DNA from 2 places in the Serratia sp. JSRIV002 genome. Region 2 is predicted to be linked to the other one. Evidence: predicted binding sites of a transcription regulator. Region 2 holds the regulator's gene; the other holds the start of a gene.

Region 1 (5,480 bases), 2.0 Mb from region 2:
CGCCTGGGCGATGGCAGCCTGTCTGCTCCGTTGGAACAGCAGTTGATCGGTTTGCGGGTAGGGGACAAATGTGCGTTTACCCTGCAACCGGAAGCCGCGTTCGGTGCGGAGAACCCGGATCTCATCCAGTTCTTCTCACGCCGCGACTTCAACGAAACCGGCGTGCCGGATGTCGGTACCATCATGCTGTTTACCGCCATCGACGGCAGTGAAATGCCTGGCGTGGTGCGCGAAGTGGCGGAAGATTCGATCACCGTTGATTTCAACCATCCGTTGGCGGGGCATCCGGTGACCTTCGATATCGAAGTGCTGGAGATCGACCCGCAGCAGGAGGAAGCGCATGCAAATATTGCTGGCTAACCCGCGTGGCTTCTGCGCCGGGGTTGATCGTGCGATCAGCATCGTAGAACGTGCGCTGGAGATTTATGGCGCGCCGATTTACGTCCGTCACGAAGTGGTACATAACCGCTACGTGGTCGAAAGCCTGCGTGAGCGCGGTGCGGTATTTATCGAAGAGATCGCGGAAGTGCCGGATGGCTCGATCCTGATCTTCTCCGCCCACGGTGTGTCACAGGCAGTTCGGGCCGAGGCCAAAGCCCGCGATCTGACCATGCTGTTTGATGCTACCTGTCCGTTGGTGACCAAGGTGCATATGGAAGTGGCTCGGGCCAGCCGTAAGGGCACCGAAGCAATCCTGATTGGCCACGCCGGGCATCCGGAAGTGGAAGGCACCATGGGCCAGTACAGCAACCCTGAGGGGGGCATGTACCTGGTTGAGTCGCCGGAAGATGTCTGGCAATTGCAGGTGAAGAACGAACATAACCTGTGCTTTATGACCCAGACCACGTTATCGGTGGACGATACTTCTGACGTGATCGATGCGTTGCGTAAGCGCTTCCCGGATATTATCGGGCCGCGTAAGGACGATATCTGCTATGCCACCACCAACCGTCAGGAAGCGGTGCGCAGCTTGGCAGGTGATGCCGACGTGGTGCTGGTAGTGGGGTCGAAGAACTCGTCCAACTCCAACCGCTTGGCGGAACTTGCCCAGCGTGTGGGTAAACCAGCCTATCTGATCGACTCGGCGGCGGACATTCAGGAATCCTGGTTGAAAGACGCCAGCAACATTGGCGTCACCGCCGGAGCCTCTGCGCCGGACGTGCTGGTTCAGGACGTCATCAGTCGCTTGAAAGCCTTGGGCGGCAAGGATGTGCATGAGCTTAGCGGCCGTGAAGAGAACATCGTGTTTGAAGTGCCGAAAGAACTGCGCATGGATATCAAGCAGATCGACTGATCGTTGCCAATATCATTAAGTAACGGGAAGCCTTGGCTTCCCGTTTTGCGTTTTAACTAGCTGAAGTTAATGGCTCCCACCGGCATCAGGTTTCAGGTGTCGCAGTATTGAGCTCGCCCATTAGCGTGCAGAATGAGCAAAAATCGACTTTATCGCCATTCATCGCAATGCATAAATAGTGCATGATTATGTAGCACCTGACGGTTGACACTTATCGGGTAATTGTTAATCAATTGACAGCGTTACTGATAACATACCGGGCATATCATAATTTTCTAATCCGTAAGCAAATCCTCTGGTAGTGACAGGGTGGGGAAGTTACCCTGAACCCATAGCCGAGGAGTGGCTTTTGACCATAAAAGAGAGCGAAGTATGACTGATTCACACATCCGCATCGCGATTGCGGGTTCCGGTGGCCGCATGGGGCGCCAATTGATACAGGCCGTGCAGCAGGCACAGGGCGTGGTATTGGGTGCAGCACTGGAGCGCCCGGGTTCTAGCCTGGTTGGTACAGATGCCGGCGAACTGGCTGGTGTTGGCGCAGTAGGTGTCACCGTCAGCGATAACCTGGAAAAGGTCGTCAATGATTTCGATATCCTGATCGATTTCACACGCCCGGAAGGCACTCTGGCCCATCTGGCGTTTTGCGTGGCCCACGGCAAAGCCATGGTGATCGGTACCACCGGCTTTGATGATGCGGGTAAAGCGGCTATTCAGGCCGCTGCGCAGCAGATTGGTATCGTGTTTGCCGCCAACTTCAGCGTGGGTGTCAACGTGGTGCTCAAGCTGTTGGAAAAAGCGGCCAAGGTGATGGGCGATTATACCGATATCGAAATTGTGGAAGCTCATCACCGCCACAAGGTAGATGCTCCTTCAGGAACGGCGTTAGCCATGGGCGAGGCGATTGCCGGTGCTTTGGGACGCGATCTGAAAGAGTGTGCGGTTTACGAGCGTGTGGGTTATACCGGCGAGCGCGATCCAAAGAGCATCGGCTTTGCCACCATTCGTGCCGGGGATATAGTGGGTGAACATACCGCCATGTTTGCCGATATTGGCGAGCGAGTAGAGATCACCCATAAAGCCTCAAGCCGGATGACGTTTGCCAATGGCGCGGTCCGTGCCGCATCCTGGATCTCAAACCAGCATAATGGGCTGTTTGATATGCGAGACGTGCTCGGTTTAGACCAGTTATAATTTATTGAACACCATCGTGATGTGGTTGTGTTGATCATAATGATATGATAATCGGACAATAATTTTATTGTCCTTTTTTTTAACATTGAAAATGAGGCTTACGATTAATTTTAATGCTGTAATCTGTTTTTGTTGGCGTTATCCAGTCTTAATCCTGTTTTTTCCGTCGTCTTTATTGCTCCCCACACCGATTTTAGCTGTTTTAAGCTATTTTTTCTGTCACTGTGTCTCGCAACCGTTTACTCGGCCTAGTTTGCTGATGTTTTTGTGCCTGTGACCCCATTAAAACCCTGAGGTCAGCAAAAATAATGGAAAAAATGGCGCTTTATCTAGACAAGCGGGACGCTCATCATTAAAATGCGCCCAATTTGCCAAAAATTGGCCTTGAGGGCGGTTTTTGCATTGATTTAGGGCGTGAAATCTGAATTAATATGCAAATATTGTGATTGATTATTCCTCGGAGGGTGTTTTGATTAAGTCAGCGCTATTGGTTCTGGAAGACGGAACCCAATTCCACGGTCGGGCCATCGGGGCAGAAGGTACGGCAGTGGGGGAAGTGGTCTTCAATACCTCGATGACCGGTTATCAAGAAATCCTCACTGATCCTTCCTACTCCCGCCAGATCGTTACTCTTACTTATCCTCATATCGGCAATGTCGGCACCAATGATTCCGACGCAGAATCCTCCGCTGTTCATGCTCAAGGCCTTGTCATCCGCGACCTGCCACTGATTGCCAGCAACTACCGCAACGAAATGGGCCTGGCCGATTACCTCAAGCGTCACAATATCGTGGCGATTGCCGATATCGATACCCGCAAGCTGACCCGCCTGCTGCGTGAGAAAGGCGCACAGAACGGCTGTATCATCGCGGGCGACCTCACCGATGCCGAACTGGCGCTGCAGAAAGCCAAAGCTTTCCCTGGCCTGAAAGGCATGGACCTGGCGAAAGAGGTCACCACCAAAGAGGCTTACGCCTGGCAACAGGGGAGCTGGACGCTGGAAGGCGATTTGCCGGAGGCCAAACCTGCGGGCGAACTGCCTTACCATGTGGTGGCCTACGATTACGGCGCCAAGCGTAACATCCTGCGTATGCTGGTGGATCGCGGCTGCCGCCTCACCGTGGTGCCAGCGCAAACCCCTGCGGAAGTGGTGCTGAAAATGGCTCCGGACGGCATCTTCCTGTCCAACGGCCCTGGTGACCCAGAGCCTTGCGATTACGCCATCAGCGCCATCAAACGCTTCCTGGAAACCGATATCCCGGTATTTGGTATCTGCCTGGGCCACCAACTGTTGGCGTTGGCCAGCGGTGCCAAAACCATGAAGATGAAGCTTGGCCACCACGGCGGTAACCACCCGGTGAAGGATCTGGATAACAACACCGTGATGATCACCGCGCAGAACCATGGCTTTGCCGTTGATGAAAATAATCTGCCGAGCACGTTGCGGGTCACGCATAAATCCCTGTTCGACCACACGGTGCAGGGCATCCATCGTACCGATAAAGCCGCGTTCAGCTTCCAGGGGCACCCAGAAGCCAGCCCAGGCCCGCACGATGCCGCGCCGCTGTTCGATCACTTTATCGAACTGATTGAGACTTACCGTACCAACGCCAAATAATCAGGAGCCAGAAAAGCCATGCCAAAACGTACAGATATAAAAAGCATCCTGATCCTCGGCGCTGGCCCGATCGTTATCGGCCAGGCGTGTGAATTTGACTACTCTGGTGCTCAGGCGTGTAAGGCGCTGCGTGAAGAAGGTTACCGCGTCGTGCTGGTTAACTCGAACCCGGCCACCATCATGACCGACCCGGAAATGGCCGACGCCACTTACATCGAGCCTATCCACTGGGAAGTGGTGCGTAAAATCATCGAGAAAGAGCGCCCGGATGCGGTGCTGCCAACCATGGGTGGGCAAACCGCACTGAACTGTGCGTTGGAGCTGGAACGTCAGGGCGTACTGGCCGAGTTCGGCGTCACCATGATCGGCGCTACCGCCGATGCCATCGACAAAGCCGAAGACCGCCGCCGTTTCGATATCGCCATGAAGAAAATTGGCCTGGACACGGCGCGTTCCGGCATCGCCCATAATATGGAAGAAGCGTTGGCGGTGGCCGCCGATGTGGGCTTCCCTTGCATTATCCGCCCGTCATTCACCATGGGCGGCACCGGTGGCGGGATCGCCTATAACCGTGAAGAATTCGAAGAAATCTGCGAACGTGGTCTGGATCTGTCCCCGACCAAAGAGCTGCTGATTGATGAATCGCTGATCGGCTGGAAAGAGTATGAGATGGAGGTGGTGCGCGATAAGAATGACAACTGCATCATCGTCTGCTCGATCGAAAACATCGATGCGATGGGGATCCATACCGGTGACTCCATCACGGTGGCTCCAGCGCAAACGCTGACCGACAAAGAATACCAAATCATGCGTAACGCCTCGATGGCGGTACTGCGTGAGATCGGCGTGGAAACCGGCGGCTCCAACGTGCAGTTCTCGGTGAACCCGAAAACCGGCCGCCTGATCGTGATTGAAATGAACCCACGCGTATCCCGTTCATCGGCGCTGGCCTCGAAAGCCACCGGCTTCCCGATTGCCAAGATCGCCGCCAAGCTGGCGGTGGGTTACACCCTCGATGAGCTGATGAATGACATCACCGGTGGCCGTACGCCAGCCTCCTTTGAACCTTCCATTGACTACGTCGTCACCAAAATCCCGCGCTTCAACTTCGAGAAGTTTGCCGGAGCCAACGATCGCCTGACCACCCAGATGAAGTCGGTCGGCGAAGTGATGGCAATTGGCCGCACCCAGCAAGAGTCGTTGCAGAAAGCGCTGCGTGGGCTGGAAGTGGGTGCGACCGGGTTCGATCCGAAAGTGAGCCTGGACGATCCGGAAGCCTTGACCAAGATCCGCCGTGAACTGAAAGATGCCGGTTCAGATCGCATCTGGTATATCGCCGATGCTTTCCGCGCCGGTCTGTCCGTCGATGGTGTG
Region 2 (5,480 bases):
ACTTTGATCACAGTTTCCTGATGGCCGCCGCCGAGCGCGCCAGCCTGAAACGCAACCCGTTCCACCCATTTGCCACCTTTGATACCGCTGCGCTTAGTGGGCTGGTATTAGGGCAGACGGTGCTGGCCAAAGCCTGTATCGCCGCCGGTATGCCGTTTGATAGCAGCCAGGCACACTCAGCCCTGTATGATACCCAGCAAACCGCCCAACTGTTCTGTGAACTGGTCAACCGCTGGAAACGTCTCGGTGGCTGGCCGATTGCCAACGTTGAATCGCAATAGCTTGCTGGCAAACTGACAGACATAAAAAATCGGGCGGCACTGTTAAAGGTGCCGCCCGATTTTATTGGGTAAAACCCTGCGCCATTAAGGCTGCTGGTCTTCCTGATCTTTATACTTTTCGGCCGTTTCTTTGATCAACGGCTGCAGTTCACCACGCTGGTACATCTCGATGATGATATCGCAGCCGCCAACCAGTTCACCATCGACCCACAGCTGCGGGAAGGTTGGCCAGTTGGCGTACTTTGGCAGCTCAGCGCGGATGTCCGGGTTTTGCAGAATATCAACATAGGCAAAACGTTCGCCACAGGCTGAAAGCGCCTGCACGGCCTGAGCAGAGAAACCGCAGCTTGGCAATTTCGGTGAGCCTTTCATATACAGCAGGATCGGGTTGGCAGAAATTTGCTGCTGAATTTTTTCAATCGTCGTCATTATTGCTTCCTCAAGCCACATCATGGCTACAACATGCATCACACTAGCTATTGTAGCGGCAGGACCGGTGCCAAGAAAACGCCATCTTTTGCAGGGACATTCTCTGATTGCCTTAGCAAAAGCGGCGGACACACCGAACCGGTTAAAACATAGCCCCAGAATAACATTTTTAATCGGGACGTTTCACTATTATCTTTGCCCTGCGCAATGCCGGCGAGCAATAAGCCAACCACATGATCTCTGTCGCTTTTTTAGGCGCCAGGCGTTTGATTTTGCAACAATAAAAATGCCATTAACGTTTTCTCACAATATGGATTAGTATTTATGAGATCCACGCTGTTTTATAGGGTGAATTTCGGGAATACTGTGACTCATTCGATTTCTGTTTCGGAGCCAAGGTTGGTAACGTCGATATGCGGTTAATTATTACACTTTTTGTGCTGCTATTTACGCAGCTCTTCTTCAATTTGGCGCACGCTGCGCCACAGGCACGTGTTTCTGCCGAGCAGCGCAAGAGTCACGTTAATGAAGCCCGGCCAGACGACCGCAAGAAAAAGAAAGCGGAGAAAGCCAATAAAAAAGTGAAGGCAGCCACCCCTCCGAAAACGCTAAAAACCAAACCAGCAACGATAAAGACCGCAAAAAAAACCACCAGCGTTAAAACCAAAAGCCAGGCAACCAAAACGGCCAAGCTAAAAGTAACTCCGCCTAAAAAAGGCTATAAAAAAGGTTATGGTCGCCATCGTGAAGAAGGCAAAGCTACGGCAAAATTGGCTGGCCGCGAAAAGCCGTTGAAACTTTCCGCCGCTCACAAAAAACGTTATCAGCACGCCAAGCAGACCGCCATGGCCAAGCTGATGGGGCAAATGGGTAAGCCCTACCGCTGGGGTGGGTCTTCACCTGGTACAGGCTTCGACTGCAGCGGGCTGATTTATTACGCGTACAAAGACGTGGTGAAAATTAAAATGCCGCGTACCGCCAACGAAATGTACCACCTGCGTGATGCAGCGCCGATCAAGCGTAATGAGCTTGAGAAAGGCGATCTGGTGTTCTTCCGCATCAACAACCGTGGCACCGCCGATCACGTTGGCGTCTATCTTGGTAACGGTAAGTTCATCCAGTCACCGCGTACCGGTGAAGAAATTCGCATCAGTCAGTTAGATAACGACTATTGGCAAAACCATTACATTGGTGCCCGCCGCGTAGTGACCCCTACCACCATCCGTTAACCTTTCACGGCTGAGCTAACTGCTCGGCCGTGCTCTCTATCACCCGCTGCAACTTTAAACAATCAGTCACTTGGCACACTTTGGATGTTCTTTTCGCTCGGAAAGTTGTTAAGATTAATAACCATAACAAAAGTGGTGCAATTGCGTTTTTCCGCCCTCGGCCCCTTAGGCCTGCAGCGTCGGAGAGGCGTATTGTCTATAAAAGGAGAAAGCAATGTCGTTTGAATTACCTGCATTACCATACGAGAAAAACGCTCTCGAACCGCACATTTCCGCAGAAACGCTGGAATACCACTATGGCAAGCACCATAACACCTACGTGGTTAACCTGAACAATCTGGTGAAAGGTAGCGAGTTCGAAGGCAAATCCCTGGTCGAGATCGTCAAGACCTCCACCGGCGGCGTGTTCAACAACGCCGCTCAGGTCTGGAACCACACCTTCTATTGGCACTGCTTATCACCGCAAGGTGGTGGCGAGCCAACGGGCGCAGTGGCAGAGGCCATCAATAAGTCATTCGGCTCCTTCGCCGCCTTTAAAGAGCAGTTCACCGATGCCGCCGTGAAAAACTTCGGCGCGGGCTGGACCTGGCTGGTGAAAAAAGCGGACGGTAGTCTGGCGATCGTCAGCACTTCAAATGCGGCAACCCCGCTGACCGGCGCAGACGTTCCGCTATTGACCGTTGACGTGTGGGAGCATGCTTACTATATCGACTACCGCAATGCGCGGCCAAAGTACCTGGAAAACTTCTGGGCGTTGGTGAACTGGGCGTTCGTGGCAGAAAACCTGGCTTAACGGCGGGTAACTAGCTAATAATAAGGCGCGGCATCAAGCTGCGCCTTTGTTTTTCTGCTGCGGATCAGTTCAATGCGGCAATAAAACTGAAAGCAATAATCATTGCCAAAGCACCCACGGTGGTGAGTAATGACATCTTCAAATTGGTATCCATATACAACTCCCTCTCAGATTGGCTTTTCCAGAGCATAAGCCACACAGTTTATACGTCAAATCATTTTCCCACAGTTCGTGATTAAAATCTTGTTATGATTTCCCCGCTGATAATTACCGATTAGCTCTTCCACTTTTCTTCAATATGCGACAAAATCCGCAGTTCACAACTGCGTACCGATAAACTGCCCCTCCCTGTTCAAGCGATTTACGACTTCAGCACTAAAAACTCAGTTTTCGCTTATCTGGGGAAGGATCTACGCAGGCAAACGATTAACATCATACTTACATGCTGTAACATGTGGGTTTAGGAGTCATTTTTTACATGGCAACGATTAAAGATGTGGCCAAACGCGCTGGCGTTTCTACCACTACCGTTTCGCACGTTATCAATAAAACGCGTTTCGTCGCCGAAGATACCAAAACGGCCGTTTGGGCCGCCATCAAAGAGCTTCACTATTCACCTAGCGCCGTGGCCCGCAGCCTCAAGGTCAACCACACCAAATCGATCGGTTTGCTCGCCACCTCGAGCGAGGCCCCCTATTTTGCCGAAGTGATCGAAGCGGTGGAAAACAGCTGCTACAGCAAAGGCTATACCCTGATCTTGTGTAACTCGCACAATAATCTGGATAAACAGCAAGCCTATTTGGCAATGCTGGCGCAAAAACGCGTCGATGGCTTGCTGGTGATGTGCTCAGAATATCCAGATCAGCTACTGGGCATGCTGGAAGATTACCGTAACATTCCCATGGTGGTGATGGATTGGGGTACCGCGCGCGGAGACTTCACCGATACCATTATCGACAATGCCTTCGAGGGCGGCTACCTGGCAGGCCGCTACCTGATCGAACGTGGCCACCGTGACATCGGTGCCATTCCTGGTCAACTGGCGCGTAATACCGGTGGAGGTCGCCACCAGGGCTTTCTGAAAGCCATGAAGGAAGCCAACATCGAAGTGCGCGAAGAATGGATCGTGCAGGGGGATTTCGAGCCTGAATCTGGCTACAAAGCCATGCATCAGATCCTGTCGCAAAAGCATCGTCCAACCGCCGTTTTCTGTGGCGGCGATATTATGGCCATGGGGGCGATCTGCGCCGCCGATGAGCTGGGGTTGCGTGTACCGCAGGATATCTCGGTGATTGGCTACGACAACGTGCGTAATGCCCGCTACTTCACCCCGGCGCTGACCACCATTCACCAGCCGAAAGAGCGCCTGGGCGAGATGGCCTTTACCATGCTGTTGGATCGCATTATCAGCAAGCGTGAAGAATCGCAGGTGATTGAAGTGCATCCAAAACTCATCGAGCGCCGCTCAGTTGCCGATGGTCCTTTTGTCGATTACCGCCGTTAACTCCTGTTGGGGCGCTGCAATACTGCGCCCGATTAAGCACCCGACTCCTCTTCACTGAGCCATTCCTGATTGAGCGTTTCGCTGTCGCCCAGATAGTCCAACAGCCAGGCCATGGCCGGAGACTGGGCGTTTTGCTGCCAGGTCAAGCAGCAGGCGCTAGGCGGGAAAGGCTCATGCAGTGGTAATACCACCAGTTCGCCACTTTGTACCAACGGCAATACCCGATGCGCGGGTACCATGCCCACACACAGCCCGGCACGCAAACAATCTACCGCCGAAACCCAGTCCGGCACGGTCAACCGCCGCTGGTTGTCCAACGACCAGGTCACACGCTTGGGTAAATTGCGCGAAGTATCTTCCAACAGCAACGAGGGATAAGGTCGTAGCTGATCGTCTCGCAGCTTTCCTTGCAAGGCGGCCAGCGGATGTTTAGCATGGACTACGCAGAGCCAATTCATAAAGCCCATATCGCGAAAGGCAAAACCGCCGCCTACCGGTACCGCCCGTGTTGCACCAATAGCCATCTCAGCGCGGCCATCGACCAGCGCATCCCACACGCCGTTGAAGACTTCCGGCTGTACCATCAGTTCCACGTCGGGGAAATGGCGATAAAAATCCAGCACCAGCTGGCGGCTGCGCTGGGGTTTGACGATCAGATCGACCGCAATCCGCAGTTGCCCGCGCCAACCGTTGGCCACCTGCTGACACTGCCGTCGGGTATCGAGCATTTTTTTGATAACAACTCGCGCCTCCTTAATAAACAGCGCCCCCGCTGGCGTGAGTTCCACATCGCGGTGACGGCGTTCAAACAAAGGCACTGCCAGCCATTGCTCCAGTTGACGCACCGTATAGCTCACAGCAGAAGGAACGCGGTGCAACTCCTGTGCCGCCGCGCTGAAACTGCCGGTCCGCGCTACCGCATCTACCACATCGAGTGAATATTCAGACCACATATGTTTGCCTTCAAATTTTTTAACAGCACCTTGCAAATATTACCGTTTCACAAGCAGAGATCCAGCCGTATACACTTGCCGGCGCTTCAAAACCTGCGACAACATAATTTTAACGAGAAATAGCAATGCGAAATTTTGGATTTATGTTCTACCTGGCCGGCCTGAGTATGTTGGGCTATCTGGCTACCGATATGTACCTGCCTGCCTTTGGCGCAATGCAGCAGGATCTGCAAATCTCCGCTGGGGCGATCAGCGCCAGCCTGAGTATCTTCCTGGCAGGCTTTGCCTTTG

The links. Region 2 encodes PurR, which represses purine synthesis genes. Its sites were predicted from a motif close to CANGCAAACGTTTGCNTG; they were not measured.
Region 1: carA (glutamine-hydrolyzing carbamoyl-phosphate synthase small subunit) is a predicted target of PurR. The motif match lies at 2,717-2,734, and genes of this name have one in related genera.

Annotation. Positions count from the first base shown of each region.
Region 1 covers NZ_CP074143.1:875,159-880,638, forward strand. The annotation lists gene fkpB (FKBP-type peptidyl-prolyl cis-trans isomerase) at 1-360, shown strand, start outside; gene ispH (4-hydroxy-3-methylbut-2-enyl diphosphate reductase) at 341-1,294, shown strand; gene dapB (4-hydroxy-tetrahydrodipicolinate reductase) at 1,667-2,488, shown strand; gene carA (glutamine-hydrolyzing carbamoyl-phosphate synthase small subunit) at 2,958-4,106, shown strand; gene carB (carbamoyl-phosphate synthase large subunit) at 4,125-5,480, shown strand, end outside.
Region 2 covers NZ_CP074143.1:2,837,138-2,842,617, reverse strand. The annotation lists gene rnt (ribonuclease T) at 1-281, shown strand, start outside; gene KGP26_RS13415 (Grx4 family monothiol glutaredoxin) at 366-713, opposite strand; gene KGP26_RS13410 (C40 family peptidase) at 1,124-1,939, shown strand; gene sodB (superoxide dismutase [Fe]) at 2,154-2,732, shown strand; gene KGP26_RS13400 (YnhF family membrane protein) at 2,797-2,886, opposite strand; gene purR (HTH-type transcriptional repressor PurR) at 3,211-4,236, shown strand; gene punR (DNA-binding transcriptional activator PunR) at 4,269-5,189, opposite strand; gene punC (purine nucleoside transporter PunC) at 5,315-5,480, shown strand, end outside.